DNA from 2 places in the Arthrobacter sp. B0427-1-12 genome. Region 1 is predicted to be linked to the other one. Evidence: riboswitches for the same ligand, from Rfam matches in the RefSeq annotation. Region 1 holds a riboswitch; the other holds the start of a gene.
What was found. A riboswitch is a leader RNA that binds a small molecule or an ion and turns the genes downstream of it on or off. The one in region 1 is predicted to bind S-adenosylmethionine.
Positions count from the first base shown of each region.

Region 1 (7,012 bases):
CATACAGCATGGGCGTGGCGATGGGCACGGTGCTGCAGTCCATTTTCGTGGACGTGATGATTGTGATCTCAGCGCCGCTGGCCCGCAAGCTGGCGCCGAAGATCGGCAGGTTCGGCACGGCCAGGCTGGCCACGGCGATGGCGATCTCACTCGAGTGCGGCATCGTGTTCATGGTTCCCGGCGTCGGTGCCCTGGCCCTGGCCGGCGTGCTCGGGGTGTCCTTGGGGAAGATGCTGCTGTTCGGTCTGATTATCGTGGTGCCCACGGTGGTGATCGCGATCGCGATCATGACGTTCCTTTTCCGCCGCGGATTCTGGAAGCCTGAATCGGACGAGAACGACGACTTCGCCGACGAACTGGAGCAGGACGCCGGCGGTGACTCGCGGGCAGGACGTCCGGCACCGGCAGGGGGTGCCGCGCCGACCGCTGACGACGCCGACGCCCTCCGCCCCGCGACAGGCGCCGTGGCGCTGGCCGAGCGGGAGCAGCAGGAAGCGCCGCTGCTGCTGCTCTTCGCCCCGCTGTTCACTTCGCTGCTGCTGATCGCCGCCGGGGCGGTGCTGGAGATCGCACAGATCGAAATCGCCTGGCTCCAGCTGCTCGGCTCTCCTGTGGTGGCACTGCTGATCGGCCTGATCGGCACGGCCGTAGTGGCCCACTACACCATCGGCCAGAAGCGGGTGGAGGAAGCCATCTCCACCGGTTTCAAGGAGAGCGGCCAGATCCTGTTGCTGACCGGCGTCGGTGGATCGCTCGCCGCGACCGTGGCCGCCGCCGGGCTGGGCGACATCCTGGGCGGTTTCTTCTCCGCCAGCACCGTTGCCCCGCTGCTGGTGGTCTGGGGAATCGCGGCCCTGCTGCACATCGCCGTCGGCTCCGTGACGCTCTCGGCGATCACCGCGGCCGGCCTGCTGGCTCCGGTCGCCGACGCGATCGGTCTGGATCCGGTGCTGATCGCGCTGGCCGCCGGCGCTGGCTCTCTCTTCATGGTCCATGTCACCTCCAACACCTTCTGGCTGCTGCAGTCGCTGCTGGGCCAGACTGTGCGGGGTGCCCTGAAGACGGTGAGCGTCGGCGTCTCCGTGGCCTCGGTCGTCGCAATCCTGCTGATCCTGCCGCTGAGCCTGGTGCTCTGACAGGGCCACCGTTGGGACCGGCCAGCCCCGGGAACTGAGGAAGAACAGGATGCGGTCGGGAACCCGTTGCATCTGTGCAGAACCGGCGTATTGTTCAATTCGGGACGGCGCGGACGGCACACGCAGCCCCCTGGAATCCGCCGTTGGAGAGCACCATGCCTGACAAGACCCCGCACCGGGACGAACACAAGAAACCGACCAAATCCATCAAGCAGCGCCGCGCGGAGAAGCGGGCCAAGGGCGCCACGGATGCGTCCGCGGATCCGGTCGCCCGCATGAAGAAGCGCTGAGGGCAGCCGGCACCGGCTGAACCGCACAGAAGCCCGACGGCGGCACTCCGGCGAGTGCCGCCGTCGGACTTTGACGGGAAACCGCTGCTTTAGATCGCCTTGCCTGGGTTGAGGATGTTCAGCGGGTCCAGGGCCGCCTTGATGCGGTGCTGCAGTTCGCGGGAGAGGTCGCCGACCTCGGCGGTGACCCAGTCCTGCTTGAGCAGGCCGACGCCGTGCTCACCGGTCAGCGTCCCGCCCAGGGACCGGGCGAGTTCGAACATGCGTCCCAGCGCCTCCTTCGGGGCGCCGGTGGTGATCGACTCCCCGGGTTCGACGACGATCATCGGGTGCAGGTTGCCGTCGGCGGCGTGGGCAATCGTGTAGATCCTGACCCCGGTGTCCCGGGAAATCTCCTGGATGCCGGTGACGATCTCGGCCAGCCGGTTCCGCGGCACGCCGACGTCGCCGATGGAGGTGCGCCCCAGTTGTTGGAGCGACGGGATCGCATCCCGGCGTGCCTGCACCAGCGCTTCCGCCTGGACCGGGTCCTGGGGGACGAAGACGGATTCGGCGAACGGTTCGATGGCCTTGAGCACCACGTCGCGCTCGATTTCGGCACCGAAACGTCCGTCTGGGCCAGCAGGAAGGCACCGCCGCGCTGCCGGTGGTCCGTGCCCGTGGCCAGATCGATGGCCCCTAGGGTGGGTCCGTCGACCAGTTCCAGTAACGCCGGGGTGGCCCGCGCGGCGACGACGGCGGAGGCCGCCGCGGCTGCGCTTTCAACATCGCGGAAGTAGGCGGCGACGGTCGCAGTGGCCACCGGCATCGGCCGCAGCCGTAGGGTCGCCTCGACGACGACGCCGAGGGTGCCTTCGGAGCCGATGAACAGGGCGTTCATGTCGTAGCCGGTCACGGCCTTAATGGTTTCGGTGCCGGTAACCAGCACGCGGCCGTCGGCCAGGACAACTTTCAGGGCCAGGACGGACTCGCGGGTCACGCCATACTTGGCGCAGCGCATGCCGCCGGCATTGGTGGCGATATTGCCGCCGATGGAGCAGTAGAGCGTGCTGGCCGGATCCGGGGCATAGAAGAGTCCGAATTCGGCGGCGGCCGCGTTCAGTTCGGCGTTCAGGACGCCGGGTTCGACGACGGCGAGCTGCTCCACCGGGTCGATGCGCAGGATCCGGTTCATCCGGCTGACGTCCAGCACGATCTCCCCGGCCTGCGCCGAGGCGCCGGCGGCCAGGCCGGTGCCGGCCCCGCGGGGCACCACCGGCAGCCGGTGGGCGCTGGCCGCGCGGAGGGTATCCACCACATCCTGGAGGGACTCGGCCAGCACGACGCCGTCGGGCAGCGTCGGGGGCACATAGCCGGAGCGGTCGGTGCGGACGAGTTCAAGGTCGGCGGGATCCCGGGTAAAGCGGGGCAGCGCGGCGAAAGCGTCGGGGAGATCGGGAACCAGATTGATCGACATTGATGCGTCCTCGCTTGGATGTGCCGGCATGGAGTCCACATTCCTACGACCTGCTGCAGGGCACAAGCCCCTAGCACGGTCCGGTTTCCGAATCGAAAGTGTTGCGAAGCATTACCGTCAGGGACGGCGGATTTTGCAGTGTGACGGACCTGCCCTGCAGAATCGGTACCAGAATCAAGAGTTCCAGCCACAAGGCCCTGGCCGGCTGGACGGCAACCCTCGCCGCTGTAGTGGGGTGCCCCAGGTGACGATTCGACGCGGACCCGGCGCAGGATCGGGCGCGTAAGTATGGCGCATCGTTCCGCGGGCGCCGCGAGCCTTGAAGGTCCACCATGACTGCAACACTGCCCGCTGTCGGGGAGCGCCCTGAGAGCATCGGTACCCACATCGCCCGCAAGAAGCGGGTGCTGTCCTCCGCGTTCGTCGGCACCACTATCGAGTGGTACGACTTCTACCTCTACGGCACAGCCGCCGCGCTGATCTTCAACCAGCAGTTCTTCCCGTCCTCCACGCCGATCGGTGGCATCCTGGCCTCCTTCGCCACCTTCGCGGTGGGCTTCTTCGCCCGCCCCGTTGGCGGCATCGTGGCCGGCCAGCTGGGCGACCGGATCGGCCGCAAGTCGCTGCTGGTGATCTCGCTGCTGACCATGGGCATCGCCTCCACGGCGATCGGCCTGCTGCCGACCTTCGCGCAGGCGGGCTGGTTCGCCGTCGTCGGCCTGGTGCTGCTGCGCCTGCTGCAGGGCCTGTCCGCCGGCGCCGAGTGGGGCGGTTCCGCCCTGCTGTCCGTCGAGCACGCGCCGAGCCACCTGCGCGGTTTCTTCGGCAGCTTCACCCAGATCGGCTCCGCCGCGGGCATGCTGCTGGCCACGGGTGCCTTCGCGGTGACCCAGTCGGTGCTGGGCGCCGAGCAGTTCGCCGCCTTCGGCTGGCGCATCCCGTTCCTGCTCTCCGCCGTGCTGGTGGTGGTGGGCCTGGTGATCCGCCTGGGCGTGGATGACGCACCGGAGTTCAAGGAACTCAAGGAGGAGAAGCAGGTGGAGGCCTGGCCGGTCAAGCGAGTGCTGCGCGAACACCCGCGGGCCATCCTGATCACCATCGGCCTGCGCCTGGCCCAGCCGGCACTGTTCTTCCTCCTCACCGTCTACATCCTCAGCTACCTGAAAGAACGCCGCGACGACAGCGCCGCCGGCCTGACCGCCATCCTGATCGTTTCCGCGCTGGGCATCATCTCCGGCCCGTTCTGGGGCTGGCTCTCGGACAAGGTGGGCCGGCGCCGGATCGCCGTGAGCAGCGCCGTCGGCATAGCCGCATTCATCTGGCCGTTCTTCTGGTTCCTGGATAATGGGCCGCTGGTGCTGCTGCCGCTGGTGATGATCGTGGGCATGAACCTGCTGCACGATTCCATCTACGGACCGCAGGCGGCCTGGTTCGCGGAGCAGTTCCCCGTGCACCTGCGCTACAGCGGCGTCTCCTTCGGCTACCAGGTGGGCACCGTGCTCTCCGGCGGCCTGACCCCGTTCATCGCCGCGTCCCTGCTGGAGCTGGGCGGCAACGAGCCGTGGCTGATCTGCGGCTACCTGGTGCTGCTGGCCGGCCTGACCACCTGGGCGGCGCTGGCCGCGAAGGACCCGGCCGTCCAGGAGCGGGCGGCGCTGGCAGAGCGGCGCGTCGCCGCCTGACGCCCTCAGGCTCGACGCCGGCACTCGGGTTCCCCCGGCAGACGGAACCTAAGTGCCGGCGTCGTCATTTAATGCACCTTCCCCTCCCGCTGACTTTGCGCGAAACGCACGAATGGGCGCTTAAATGAACGTGTGCTGCGGAGTGAACGGGGGCAGGTCAGCGGGAGGGGGCGAGCCCACTGAGCCATTGCGGGGCGAGGCTTTGGAAGACGCGGGGCTCCAGAGCGGGCGCGCCGGCGGGGATGGCACCGGCCAGCGGCACGTGCAGGCCGCGCAGGTACTCGGCATTGCTGGCTTCCACCTCGTCCGGTTCCTCGGGCCACGCGCCGATCACCACGCCCGCCACCGCCAGCCCGCGCCGGTCCAGCGCCTCCAGTGTGAGCAGGCAGTGGTTGAGGGTTCCCAGGCCGCTGCGGGCGACGACGATGACGCCTACGGTCAGGGCGGATGGCGGGTCGGAGCGGGTGCCGGCCCCGCCGCTGAGGTCCGCCGCGAGGTCCGCCAGCGTATGCCTGGCCGAGTCCAGTTCGACCAGCAAGCCGCCGGCGCCCTCCACCAGCACGTGGTTGTGGGTTGCGGCGAGCTGCCGGATCCGGTCCACATGAACCTCCAGGCCGGGCAGCCGGGCGTCCTCGCGGAGGGCGGCGGCCACCGGGGCCATCGGTGCCCGCAGCCGGGCGCCGTCGGAAACCGCCGCCAGGCCGGCCAGGCGCCGCACTTCGTCCGAGTCGCCAGGCTCGCCGTCCTCGACTCCGGTTTGGGCCGGCTTGTAGGCGGCCACCGTCCGGCTGCCCCATGCCGGCGAGGTGAGGGCGGCGGCCAGCGCTGCCGTCGTCATGGTCTTGCCCACCCCGGTGTCGGTGCCGGTGACCACCACGATCCGGGGAAGCCCGGGTGCTCGTGCGGCCGGGGAAGCGGGCATCAGGACCGCCCCGCCATGGCCGGCCGGGACCCGGCGGTTCCCGTTGCGGTTCCGGTTCCGGTGCCGGTGCCGGTGACGGTCACGGCCAGCGGTGCCTGGAAGGACAGCAGCCGCAGCCATTCCGGTTCGGGGCCGGTCAGGACCAGGTCCGGCAGGGCGCGGGCGGTTTCCTCCAGCACCAGCACCGTCTCGAGCTCCGCCAGGCGGGCGCCGAGGCAGCGGTGCAGCCCGTGGCCGAAGGCCAGCGAATACGCAGTGGGGCCGGCGCCGGCCGGATGGTGGCCGCTGAGTTCGAGCAGGATCTCCGCGCCGGCAGGCAGCGCGTGTCCGTCCAGCACGGTGTCCCGGGCGGCCGCGCGACGCCAGGTGAACACGGAGGATTCCGTTGCCAGCACCTTCTGTACCACCGGTCCGGCTTCCGCGTCGCCGGCCGCCAGCCGCCGCCACAGCTCCGGGTCCTCCAGCGAGCGGTACAGCGTGGTGGCGATCAGCTGGGCGGTGGTTTCCTGCCCGGCGATCACCAGGAAGTATCCGAGCGAGCAGATCCGGGCGGCATCCACCCCCGCCCGGTGCAGTACCCCGAACAGCGAATCCGTGTCCCGGCTGGCCTCAACTGCGGCGCGCAGCCAGCCGTAGAACTCGGCGGCGGCGGCGGCCAGTTCGGCCTGGCGCTGTTCGTCCGGCCAGCCCCAGAACAGCTCCAGGGAGTCGCGGCTCCACCGTTTCAGCTTGTCCAGGTCCGGGCAGTTGAGGCCGATCAGTTCCTGCATGATGACCGGCGGGATGTGCTTGGCCACCAGATCGGCCAGGTCTACTGGTGCGTGCGCCAGTCCGGCGGCGGCCGCGTCCGCCCGCTGGCGCGCCAGTTCGCGGATCCGCGGTCCCAGCGCGGCGACTTTGGCGGGGGTGAAGAAGCCGGCTACCAGCTTCCGCACGCTGCGGTGGTCCTCGCCGGTGGCGGAGGCCAGCACGGGCGGCAGGGCGAAGCGCGCGCGGCTGAGGATCCGCAGCGCCGCCGGGCCCAGCGGCACGACGGCGGTCAGGGCGTTCGTGGGCACAAAGTCGTCCGTCCGGCGCAGGACCTCGCGGACCTGGTCCGGATCCTTGACTACGTGAAAATTCATGCCCGTACCGCCTGTTCTGCCTGGGTCGTTTGTTCCGCCGGGATTTCGTGTTCAGCCCGTACCGGCTGTTCCGCCCGGACGGCATCGGCCACGAGCCCGGCGGCGCGCACCGTCTGTTCCGCCGCCAGGTCCGCCCGGGCCGTCAGCCGCAGCCGTGAAATGCCGTCCGGCACGCTGGGCGGACGGAAGCAGCCCACCAGCACGCCCGCCGCCTCCAGCCGCGCGGCGATCCGCACCGCCGGCCCGGGCCCACCGACCGGAACCGACTGGACCGCACCCGCCGCACGCTCGATCCCGCAGATTCGGGCAATGACCGCGGCGTTGCGGGCGACGGCCGCCGGCAGCCCCGGTTCGGCCAGGATGATCCGGCAGGCCTCGGCAGCCGCGGCGGCAGCGGCCGGG
Region 1 covers NZ_JBNHIC010000001.1:56,576-63,587, forward strand. Annotated here, with positions in the region: gene AC5RWU_RS00290 (GntP family permease) at 1-1,136, shown strand, start outside; gene AC5RWU_RS00295 (hypothetical protein) at 1,292-1,426, shown strand; gene AC5RWU_RS00300 (FAD-binding oxidoreductase) at 1,516-2,007, opposite strand; partial or broken gene AC5RWU_RS00305 (FAD-binding oxidoreductase) at 2,403-2,912, opposite strand; SAM riboswitch class IV at 3,055-3,177, shown strand; gene AC5RWU_RS00310 (MFS transporter) at 3,215-4,564, shown strand; gene bioD (dethiobiotin synthase) at 4,722-5,486, opposite strand; gene AC5RWU_RS00320 (cytochrome P450) at 5,486-6,610, opposite strand; gene AC5RWU_RS00325 (8-amino-7-oxononanoate synthase) at 6,607-7,012, opposite strand, start outside.

Region 2 (7,012 bases), on a different contig from region 1:
CGGCAAGGGTCGCCACGGCGCCGGCGACCGATGCGAAGTCGACATGCGCATTCTCCACGGGGAACAGCAGATCCATCAGCAGCGACCCGAACAGCTGTCCGGAGACCAGGCCCAGTCCCATCAGCAGGACCCCGATGTGGCGGACCAGCACAGTAGCCAGGCCCACGAAGAGGCAACCCAGGGCGCCGCCGACGTAGTACCACGGCTCGGCCGGCAGGGATTCACCGAACCCGGTGATACCCAGCTTGACCAGCCATGCCAGCAGGAGCGCCGCCGCGCCGGCCGCGAAATTGACCAGGGTCGCGGTCAGCGGGGTGCCATAGCCGACGGCGGCACTGCCGTTCATGGCCTGCTGGAAGCTCAGCAGGAAACCCGCCACCAAGGGAAAGACGATGGTGGCCATGAGGACGGTCAGGTCCACGCCCTGCTCGAGCTCCGGGGAGATGGCCCACAGCACAGCCATGATGGCGAGCCAGCCGCCCAGCAGACGCTGCACATTCAGCGGCCGCGGGCTTGCGGAGCCAAATCCTGTCCGGTCGATGAGCAGGCCGCTGATCGTCCGCCCGGCCACAACCGCGACGGTGAACAGCGCCACGCCGATGGTCCCGACCGTAAGAGTTTGGGTCAGGACATAGAAGGCACCGAACACACCCGCGGCCATGTACCAGGCCGGAAACCGCCTGGCCCTAAGGGCCGGCCCGATTTCGCCCAGGCCTTTCCGGCCCGCCGGCACCGCCGCGGTGGCCACGGCCATGACGATCAGTCCCACGCCGAAACTCACCAGGGCAGCAAGGATCCCGTCCTCGGTGCGATCCGATAATGCGCTGTTGATCCTCGCCTGCAGCGGCATCAGCAGGCCGGTCAGCACCGCCAGGCAGATCCCGACCGCGGCCGGGATCTGCCTGACCTGCCGCGCGGCCTGTCCTTCGGCGACCCGGGTGGATTCAGGCATCATGGCTTTATGAATGAATCTGGCATTGAGGACATCCCCATCCGCGACGAGGTGATCCGCTTGGGTCAGCTTCTCAAGCTGGCCAATCTGGCGGAAGACGGCATTGAAGCCAAAGAATACATCGAAAGTGGGAATGTGCAAGTAAACGGCGAGGTGGAGGCCCGCCGGGGGCGCAAACTGCACCTCGGGGACACTGTTACGGTCGCCGGAACGACAGTACGCATCGTACCGGCGCACGACTGACGCTCCGCCCGACTGACAGCGTGGAACTGACACTCCGCGGCCTCCGGCGCTGGCACGAACAAGGTGCCGGCCGCCGAAGGCTGCGGGATAGGGCTACTTTGCCGGAGCCAGTACGGTCAGGGTCAGGAATTCCTTCACATGCGCCAGTTCCTGGGCGCTGATCCCGTGCCACATGCCTGCGTAGAGGACCTTGGTCAGCTTGGTATGGCTGGTCAGCCAGCTATGCGTGTACTCGACCTTGTCCGGCGTAATGACCGTGTCCTCCTGGTCGCGGCCCCAGAAGACGGGGATCTTGTTTTCCTTCACTGCGGCGTCATTGAACCAGCTGTCCCCCTGGGCGTCCATGGCAAAGCCGGAAAGGCCGACAACGGCGGCAAAGTCGCCGGGCCGGTGGCGCAGCAGGCTGGTGGCCACGGCCATGCCCATGGAAAAGCCGAGCAGTGTGACGCTGCTGTGGATGCCGCGGACGCCGTCGAGCCAGTGCCAGACGTCGCCGACCGTCTTCTTGACCTTCTCCAGCGAGAACTCCGGATCATGGACCAGGGGGAACCAGGTGAAGCCGGGCCCCATGGGCTGCGGGGCACGGACGGACACGACGGTGAATTCCTCGGGCAGCTGCGAAGCGATGCCCATGAGGTCCTGCTCGTTGGCGCCGTAGCCGTGGAACATGACCAGCAGCGGAGTGCCGGCACGTTCGGACTCGGGCTTGGACCAGATGGTGGTGGGTTGCCAGGATGCGGTTTCAGTCATGCCGTCCATTGTTCCACAACCCTAGTTGAAGCTTCAACAATTACCACCCTGGCGGCGACGGTCCTGGCCAAAAACGATCCTGACCTGCTCAGGCGCGGGGGAACATGGCCCGCTCGAGCTCGTCGCCCAGCTGGTGGATCTCGGTCAGGAAGCCGTCATGGCCGATCGGCGCCTCGATGATGTGCACGGGGACATCGCCGGGCAGGGCGGCAGCCAGTTCCTCCGACTGGGATGGGAAGTAGAGCCGGTCCGAGGCCACGGCGGCGATGAAGAATTCCGCGGTCGCTCCGGCCACCGCCTCCTGCAGCGAACCACGGCCGCGGGTCACGTCATGGCTCATCAGCGCCTCGGTGAGCACGATGTAGCTGTTCGCATCGAAGCGGTGCGCCAGCTTCCTGGCCTGGTGGTCCAGATAGCTTTCAACCCCGTAGCGGCCACGCTCGGCCGAGCGTTGGGCGCCGAGCGGTGCCTCGTCGCCCTGGGCATTGCGTCCGAAGCGCATGCCCAGCTCCTCTTCCGTGCGGTAGGTGATGTGGGCGATGCGGCGGGCCAGGCCCAGCCCCTCCACCGGCGGCTCGCCGCCGTAGTAGTCGCCGCCGGCGAAGTGCCGGTCCTGCCGGATGGCCAGGACCTGAGCCTGTGCGAACGCGATCTGCTCCGCGGTGCTGGCCGCGCCGCAGGCGATGACGCCGCAGTGCTCCACCCGGTCCGGGAAGGTCACACCCCATTCAAGCGCACGGGCGCCGCCCATCGACCCTCCGATCACCGCGCGCCAGCGCGGGATGCCCAGCTGGTCGGCCAGCAGGGCCTCCGCCCGCACGGAATCGCGGATGGTCACGAACGGGAAGCGTGACCCCCAGGGCCGGCCCTCCGGATCCGCGGAAGCGGGACCGGTGGAGCCGTAGCAGCCGCCGAGCATGTTGACCGAGACCACGAAGTAGCGATCCGTATCCACCGTCTTTCCGGGGCCGACAAGCACGTCCCACCAGCCGGCCTCCTCCGCCTCGCCCTGAGCCACGTGCGAGCTGCCGGTCAGCGCATGCTCGATAAGCACTGCGTTGGAAGCATCCTCGTTGAGGGTGCCCCAGGTTTCATAGGCCAGCTCCACCTCCGGCAGGTAGCCGCCGGTCTCCAGCTGGAATTCGCCAATGGAGGCGGTCAGGAGCGTCCCGTCCGGGACGCGCCGCAGGCCGGCGGGGTCAATGGTGCGTTCCGGCTCAGCCGCCGGCTGCGCCTCCTGCGGATACGGCAAAACCCGGGACGGAGCTTCCGTCCCAGGTCCGCCGCGGAACACGGTATTCGCTACGGTTGTACGTTCCTGTGGTTGCACTGCTGTCACGCTTGTTTTGCCGCCCTAAATCCTGCATCCAAATCAGCAAGGATATCGTCGATGTGTTCGATTCCGACCGCCAGCCGCACCAGCCCGGGAGTGACTCCCGCGGCAAGCTGTTCGGCTTCGGTCAGCTGGCTGTGGGTCGTGGACGCCGGATGGATGACCAGCGACCGCACATCTCCAACATTAGCCACATGCGAATGCAGCTCCAGCGCATCCACGAACCGCTTGCCGGCCTCCACGCCGCCGGCGATGTTGAAGGACACGATCGCGCCGGTGCCCTTCGGACCGTACTTGAGCCCCCGCTCGTACCACGGGCTGGAAGGCAGGCCGGCATACGCAACCGACTCGACGGCGTCGTGTTTCTGCAGCCACTCGGCAACCTGCTTGGCGTTGGACACATGCCGTTCGACCCGCAGGCTCAGTGTTTCCAGGCCCTGGGCAATCAGGAAGGCATTGAACGGCGAGACCGCCGATCCCAGGTCGCGCAGCAGCTGGACGCGCGCCTTCAGGATGTAGGACAGGTTGGCGCCCAGCGGGCTGCCCTCCCCCAGGTCGCGGGCATAGACCAGGCCGTTGTAGCTCTCATCCGGGGTGTTGAAACCGGGGAACCTCTCCGGATCGGCACCGTAGTTGAACCGGCCCGAATCGACGATGACGCCGGCAATGGAGGTGCCGTGGCCGCCCAGGTACTTGGTCGCCGAATGGACCACGACGTCGGCACCCCACTCGATCGGCCGGATCAGGTACGGCGTGGCCAGGGTATTGTCCACGATCAGCGGCACGCCTGCCTCGTGGGCAATTGCGCTGATGCCTTCAAGGTCCAGCACGTCCTGCCGCGGGTTGGAGACCACCTCGCCGAAGAAGGCCTTGGTATTCGGGCGGACCGCAGCCCGCCATTCGTCCAGGTTGTCCGGATCGGAAACGAACGTCGTCTCGACGCCGAGCTTCTTCAGGGTGTGCTTGAACAGGTTCTGGGTTCCGCCGTAGAGGCTGGGGCTGGCCACGATATGGTCGCCCGCTTCGGCGACGTTCAGGATCGCGAAGGACGCTGCGGCCTGCCCGGAGGACAGCAGCAGGGCACCTACGCCGCCTTCGAGGTCCGCGATCCGCGTTTCCACCGCTTCAGTCGTGGGATTGCCGATGCGGGTGTAGATCGGCGCCAGTTCGGCCAGGGCGAAGCGGTTGGCCGCACTCTCCGCACTCGGAAAGACAAAGGACGTGGTCTGGTAGATCGGCAAGGCCCGCGCCCCCGTGGCGGAGTCCGGCTCCTGGCCAATGTGGATCTGGCGCGTTTCGAATGACCATTTATTGGACATAGCGTCCCTTTCCGTTTTGGGCCGCATGTATCCAGCTGGCTGTGCCAGGTGGGTGTGAGGCCCGCGCTTGCGGCGTATCTTGTGATACCCGCCTGGTCTTCACCCGGGGCACCCCACCGCGGTTGGAGGGTTGCCGGCCAGCAAGCCGGGGCTTATTTGCTGGCACTCATGACCTGGATCCAGTGTCCTGAGGGAGCCCGACGGTCCGCAACAATGTGACGCGATGTGAACCTGCAGCAGCGCACGCTACATTTCGGACGCGCGTAACAAAAGATTCCTCCAGGCGACGGGAACGATTCACTTAGGCTCGCCTTAGTCGAGAGCCAGATCACAAAGTGCAAATATGTCCGTATGCGCCTGGACCATGTTTCTTATGCCTGTGAACCTGACGGTCTGGCGGCCACCGCCGACCGCATCGCCGACCAGCTCGGCATCAAGCCCGTCAAGGGCGGAATCCATCCCCGTTTCGGTACCCGGAACATGATTTTCTCGCTCACCAACGGGCAGTACCTCGACGTCCTCGAGGTACTGGACCATCCCGTGTCCGACAAGGCTCCCTTCGGCCAGGCCGTGCGTGCGCGCTCCGAAGCGGGCGGCGGCTGGATGGGCTGGTGCGTCGCCGTTGACGACCTGGCCCCGTTCGAAAAGCGCCTGGGCCGCAACGCCGTCCCCGGCAACCGCAAGTTCCCGGACGGCCGCGAGCTGCTCTGGCAGCAGATCGGCATCAAGGGCCTGATCGCGGACCCGCAGGTTCCGTTCATGGTCAAGTGGGAAAGCGATCCTTCCCTGCACCCGTCCAACGCCTTCCCGGCCACGGTGCGGTTGGCATCGATGACGATCGCCGGCTCGGCCGAACGGGTGACCGAATGGCTGGGCACCCCGGTGGAGCATCCGCTGGACGACGTGAAGGTGGACTGGATCGCGCCGAACGGCACGCCCGGCATTGTTTCCGTCACGTTTGACACGGCCAACGGCTTGGTGACGATTTAGCTGCCGATGCCGATCGCCGGACCGAAGAGGGCATAGCCAACGAAGCCGGCGATATCGAGGAGCGCGTGGGCCACGACCAGTGGTATCACGCGCTTCGTCTTTAAGTAGGCATAGCCGAAAATGAGGCCCATCAGGACATTGCCGATGAACGGGCCGAACCCCTGGTAGAGGTGGTAGCTGCCACGGATCAGCGCGCTGACGACGACGGTCGTCGGCACCGCCCAGCCGAACCTGCCGAAGCGGTCGAAGAGGTAGGCCACCACGATGACCTCCTCCAGCACGGCGTGGCGCAGCGCCGACAGGATCAGCACCGGCAGGGTCCACCAGTAGGTGTCCAGTGCGGTGGGCACGATCGCCGTCGTCAACCCGAGTGCGCGGCCGGCGGCATAGACGCCCAGCGTGCCCGCTCCGATCACCGCCGCCAGCCCGAAACCCAGCCCGAAGTCCACCGCCGGCCGCGCAAAGGTAAAGCCGATCCGCCGGAACGCGGACCGGCCCGGCTCCGTCATGAGGAACAGCACCAGGGCCACCGGCACCAACGTAAAGACGATGTCCAGCAGCTGGTAGGTCAGGTCGAAGTACTGGCGGTCGTTCAGGCCGGGGTTGAGCGTGGTGGTCTGTCCGGACAGCGGACCCTGGGTGAGCTTGTCCAGCAGGTTGACCACTGCGTAGACGGCCGACTGTCCCAGCGAAAGCCCCAGGACAATGAGGACCTCCGCCCGCAGCCCGGCCAGGCTGCGGGGCCGCTCCAGCTGCCGGGCCCCGATGGACGATCCCGTGGATGATGACGGCTGATCACTGTGCATGCGTACTATCTTGCCTGCTGCTTGACTGCAGCGATCGCTTACCTGCACTGGCCAGGCGGCCGCAGTGCTCCGATCGCATCCCGCAACAGGTCCGCCGGGTCGCCCAGGGTCTCATGAATGCCGTTGCGGGCCACGATCCTGCCGCCGATGGAGACCGCGGCAACGTCGGCGGCGGTCGCCACCAGCGGCAGCTGCTCCGGGGCCGCGCCGGCGGTGCGGACTGTGTCCGTGCGGATTTCCATCCAGTCGTCCGGACACGGGCTTCCGGCAAGGGGGTCCAGCCCAGACTGGTCCAGCCCAGACTGGTCCAGCCCAGACTGGTCCAGTCCAGGCTGGTCCAGGCCAGGCTGGTCCAGGCCGAGGCTGCGCCTGCCGCCGGCCGTGGCTGCCTCCAGCAGCTGCTGCGGCGTGAAACGGCCGCGGATGCCGCTGCGCAGGCGCTCCCCGTGCTCCAGCGCCCGCATTTCCAGCCAGGGATCAACGACGGCGTGCTGGTCCGTTCCCAGCGCCAGGGCGGCTCCGGCGGCGGCAAGCTCGACGCCGGGGCCTATCCCGTCGGCGAGGTCGGCCTCCGTGGTGGGACACAGAACAACAGAGCAGCCGGCGGCGCCCAGCAGCT
Region 2 covers NZ_JBNHIC010000026.1:34,888-41,899, reverse strand. Annotated here, with positions in the region: gene AC5RWU_RS15435 (DMT family transporter) at 1-955, opposite strand, end outside; gene AC5RWU_RS15430 (RNA-binding S4 domain-containing protein) at 962-1,195, shown strand; gene AC5RWU_RS15425 (alpha/beta hydrolase) at 1,289-1,945, opposite strand; gene metX (homoserine O-acetyltransferase MetX) at 2,034-3,134, opposite strand; gene AC5RWU_RS15415 (bifunctional o-acetylhomoserine/o-acetylserine sulfhydrylase) at 3,281-4,597, opposite strand; SAM riboswitch class IV at 4,656-4,771, opposite strand; gene AC5RWU_RS15410 (VOC family protein) at 4,949-5,587, shown strand; gene AC5RWU_RS15405 (CPBP family intramembrane glutamic endopeptidase) at 5,584-6,393, opposite strand; gene AC5RWU_RS15400 (formimidoylglutamate deiminase) at 6,432-7,012, opposite strand, start outside.
Region 2: another riboswitch for S-adenosylmethionine. It lies ahead of AC5RWU_RS15415 (bifunctional o-acetylhomoserine/o-acetylserine sulfhydrylase); the one in region 1 lies ahead of AC5RWU_RS00310 (MFS transporter).